DNA from 2 places in the Nocardioides sp. NPDC127503 genome. Region 1 is predicted to be linked to the other one. Evidence: riboswitches for the same ligand, from Rfam matches in the RefSeq annotation. Region 1 holds a riboswitch; the other holds the start of a gene.
What was found. A riboswitch is a leader RNA that binds a small molecule or an ion and turns the genes downstream of it on or off. The one in region 1 is predicted to bind cobalamin.
Positions count from the first base shown of each region.

Region 2: linked by a shared signal. The riboswitch ahead of cobN (cobaltochelatase subunit CobN) and the one ahead of ABTW65_RS09955 (FecCD family ABC transporter permease) in region 1 are both predicted to bind cobalamin.

Region 1 is NZ_JBEORH010000003.1:600,984-603,180, reverse strand. It holds gene ABTW65_RS09955 (FecCD family ABC transporter permease) at 1-952, opposite strand, end outside; cobalamin riboswitch at 1,079-1,261, opposite strand; cobalamin riboswitch at 1,350-1,566, shown strand; gene ABTW65_RS09950 (ribonucleotide-diphosphate reductase subunit beta) at 1,715-2,197, shown strand, end outside.
Region 2 is NZ_JBEORH010000011.1:5,072-7,268, forward strand. It holds gene cobN (cobaltochelatase subunit CobN) at 1-924, opposite strand, end outside; cobalamin riboswitch at 959-1,103, opposite strand; gene ABTW65_RS22815 (GNAT family N-acetyltransferase) at 1,081-1,641, opposite strand; gene ABTW65_RS22820 (ArsR/SmtB family transcription factor) at 1,739-2,197, shown strand, end outside.

The DNA of each region.
Region 1 (2,197 bases):
CACCGGTGACCACGCCCAGCGGGATCTCCTGCGGTCGCGCCACCAGCCGCGCCAGGACGTCGACCCACAGCAGGAACAGCCCACCGCCCAGCGCCGCGACCGGGAGGACGACCCGGTGCCGCGCGCCCACGAGCAGGCGCGCCGCATGCGGCACGATCAGCCCGACGAATCCGATCCCGCCGCTGACCGCGACCAGGACCCCGACCAGCACCGCCAACCCGACGAACAGGGCCGTACGCAGGGCCGCAACGTTCACGCCCAGCGCCGCGGCGGTCTCCGGGCCGGCGGCGAGGGCGTCCAGCCAGCGGTGCAGCGCCAGCATCGCCAGGCCCAGGACCAGGCTGAGGGCGGCCGGCAGCCACAGCTTCTCCCAGCTGGCGCCGCCGACGCTGCCGAGCATCCAGAACATCACCGAGTTGGCGGCGCGAGGGTCATCGCTCATGAAGACCAGGAACGAGGCGATCGCGGAGAGCCCCGAGGAGAGCACGACCCCGGAGAGCACCAACCGGATCGGGGTCAGCCCACCCTGCGCGGTCGCCACGAGCCAGACCAGCAGCGCCGCGCCGATCGCCCCGAGCAGGGCTCCGGTGGAGACGGCGTAGATGCCGAAGCCGGCCAACGCGCCGGTGGTGATCGCCGCGGTCGCCCCCACCGAGGCGCCGGAGCTGATCCCGAGGAGGAACGGGTCGGCGAGCGGGTTGCGGACCAGGGTCTGCATCCCGGCACCGGCCACCGCGAGGCCCGCGCCCACGACCAGTGCCATCAGGGCCCGGGGAAGGCGAAGCTCCCACACGATCACGTCCCACTTCCCCGGCGGAGCACCCTGGAGCCGGTCCCCGACCGCCGCGACGACTTCGGTGACCGGGATCCGCTCGGAGCCGAAGGCGAGGGAGACAACGGCGCTGAGGACCGAGGCGATCAGCAGGCCGAGGACCAGCGGCACGAAGGGCACTCTGCGGTTCGCGCCGGCGGCGCGTTTCACGACGGCCCGCCGGCGTGCGGGTGGTGGGCATCGCGGCAGGACGCTTCCACGGCTGTCGGCCTCTCAGGTCTCCTGGAGCCTGATCGCGAGGCCCGTTGACGTACATCTGAGCCGACAGGTTTTCGGACTCGGGTTCAACCGACGACGCTGCCTTCCCAGGAACTCACGTCCCAGTGGCGCCTAGCGTCGCCGTCGCCCTCACCGCTGCGCGCCAGTCCCGGATTCACACCGGAGTTCCCTGGCATCCATCAGGATGCGTTCGACTCGGACGACACGCTAGCACGGTGCTCCAGACCGCGTACGCGGCGTTGCCGACGACACGATCAGACACAAGATCTAGGAAGTTGCATTGGTGTAATTCCCGCATATAGTGGTCCTCGCAGCTGGTTCTTCCTCCTCGGCGACGAGGCGGGAGAGGCAAGAGGGAACCCGGTGTGAGTCCGGGACTGCCCCGCAGCGGTGAGTGGGAACGACCGCCGTCACGAAGCACTGGGAGCAAGCCGGCTCCTGGGAAGCGACGGCCACTAGGACCGAGCACGATGACGCCCACGAGTCCGAAGACCTGCCAGTGCCCACCTCATGGTGGGGTCCGCGACCTCGAGGGAAGGTCAGGGGATCGAGCGAGCACCACGTGACCGGGTCCGCCCGGCGCGCTGCCGCCGTCCTCCCTGCCCCGGCACGGATGCACGAGACATCCAGCGGGCCGGGGGCCCGCGTGAGAAGGGCACGGACATGATCGACACCGAGGGTCTACCGATCCGCACCGAGAAGTCGGCGTACATCTTCGACTATCCGATGGCCGAGGACCTGGCCAAGAAGCAGCGGAGCATCTTCTGGACCGCCGAGGAGATCCCGGTCGAGAACGACAAGCAGGACTTCCTGGTCAACATGACCGACGCCGAGCAGGCCGCGGTCAAGACCACGCTGAAGCTGTTCACCATCTACGAGCTGATCCTCGGCGGCGAGGTGTGGGGCGACCGGATCTTCCACGCGTTCCCGCGTCCGGAGGTCCAGATGATGGCCAACGCCTTCTCGTTCGCCGAGCTGAACATGCACGCGCCGTTCTACGCGAAGCTCAACAAGGTGCTCATGATCGACACCGAGGAGTTCTACGACTCCTACAAGAACGACCCGGTGCTGGCCGAGCGGATCCAGTTCGTGTGGGACGCGATCGCCGACGAGGACCTGCTCTACGCGCTGAGCGTCTTCACGCTG
Region 2 (2,197 bases), on a different contig from region 1:
GGCGACGTAGTGGGGGAGACCCTGCTCGTCGAGCTCCTTGAAGGAGAACGGGGCGGTGATGATCCGCCCGTCGAACTCGGGGATCGCGATCTGGTTGGCCGAGTCGAGCGGCGTGACGCCGTCGTCGGAGGCCTCCCACTCCGCGCGCGAGCTGGTCAGGCACAGGCCCTGGAGCACCGGGATGTCGAGCGCCGCCATCCGCTCCACGTCCCAGGCCTCGTCCTCGCCGCCGGCGCTCGCCGAGGCGGGCACCGAGCCACCGGCCGCGAGCACGGTCACGATCAGCGCGTCGAGGGTGCCGAGCGCCTCGTAGAGGTCGTCGGGTGCCGAGCGCAGCGAGCCCGCGAAGACGGGTACCCCGGTGGCCGCGCCGGTCGCGTCGATGGCGTCGGCCAGCGCGTGGGCGAACGCGGTGTTCCCGCTGGTCTCGTGGGCGCGGTAGTAGAGCACGCCGATGCGGGGACGAGTGGCGTCGGCGGGCTCGGGCCGCTCCGCGAACCCCCACGCCGGCACCGTGGCAGGCGGCTCGAACCCGAAACCCGTCAGCAGGACCGTGTCGGAGAGGAACGCGTGCAGTTGGGCGAGGTTGGTCGGCCCGCCCTCGGCGAGATAGCGGTGGGCCTCGGCGGCGACGCCCATCGGGACGGTGGAGTGCTCCATCAGCTCGGCGCTCGGCTGCTGCTCGCCGCCGAGGACCACGACCGGGGTGCCGCGCTCCTTGACGGCGCTCAGCCCGTCCCACAGATCGTTGGGCGAGCCGAGGAGCCGGAAGACGACCAGGTCGGCATCGGCCACGACCTGCTCCAGATCGGTCGCTCGCGACGGGTTCGCCCAGGCGTAGTCGGCGCCGCTGGCACGGGCCGAGAGCAGGTCGGTGTCCGAGGTGGACAGAAGGGCGATGCGTACGCGTGCAGAGTCGGCCATGCCGAGTTCCTCCTAGGGGTTCTCGCCCCGTCGATCGGTCGGATAGCCCGCGGCCAGTGTCTGGCTGTGTCCGTGCCCAGAAGCTGTACGGACGTCACAGTGGCGGAACCGCCCCGGACTCTCACCGGGTTCCTGCGCCACGAGCGTGCTCGCAGCCTACCCCGCGCGCTGCTCGAGCCAGGTCTCGCGGGTGATCTCGTACTCGACCTCTCCGTCGGCATGTCCTGCGAGCGGTTCCTCGAACTCCTGGTGGAAGGAGCGTACGAAGCTCATCCCGACCGACACCATCGTTGCTCGGGAGGCCTCGTTGACCGACATCGTCTGCGCGATCACCCGATCGATCCCGAGCTCCTCGAACCCGTGCCGGAGCAGCTCGAGCGAGCCCTCCTTCGCGTAGCCCTTGTGCCAGTGCCGCTGCGGGAGCCGGTAGCCGAGCTCGGCGGCATCGGTACGCGGCGGGTTGTCGGGCGGCTCGAACATGTAGAGCCCGACGGCCTCACCGGCCGAGAACCCGATCCACTTGCCCAGCGCATCCGTCTCCTTCGCGACCCGGATCCACTTGTGCATCCGCTCCTCGGTCTCCTCCGGCCTGAGCGCGCGGGTGAACAGATGGCGCAGCACCACCGGATCCGAGTTGAGCTCGATCAGGAACGGCAGATGCACTTCGGACAGCGGAACCAGGTCGAGGCGCTCGGTGCGCAGATGGGCTTGCGGCATGGGCCAGACGTTAGCCAGGACGTACGTCGCCAGCACCTGGTTTCTGGGGCGATCAACTCAATTGACAAATCTGTTTGTCAATTGCATCCTGGGTCTTGTGAGCAACGGCATCATCTACGTCGACGAGCCGGACCGGGTGGCCGCGGCGCTGTCGCCTATTCGTCGGCAGCTCCTCGGTCACCTGCAGGAGCCCACGTCGGCCACCCAGCTCGCCGCCGTGCTCGAGCTGCCTCGCCAGCGGGTGAACTACCATCTGCGGGCGCTCGAGTCGGCCGGGTTGGTGGAGCTGGTCGAGGAGCGGAAGCGCCGCGGCTTCGTCGAGCGGATCGTCCGCGCGAAGCCGGGTGCGTTCGTGGTCGACCCATCGGTGATGGGCCGCGGACCCGAGTCCGCTGAGAGCGCGGGGCGGGTCATGGACCAGTTCGCCGCCGACCACCTTGTCGGGGTCGCCGCAGCCACCGTGCGGGATGTGGCCCGCATGCAGGTCAAGGCGGACGAGCAGGGCAAGCGCCTGCTCACGTTCACGATCGAGGCCGCCGTGCGCTTCGCTGACGCC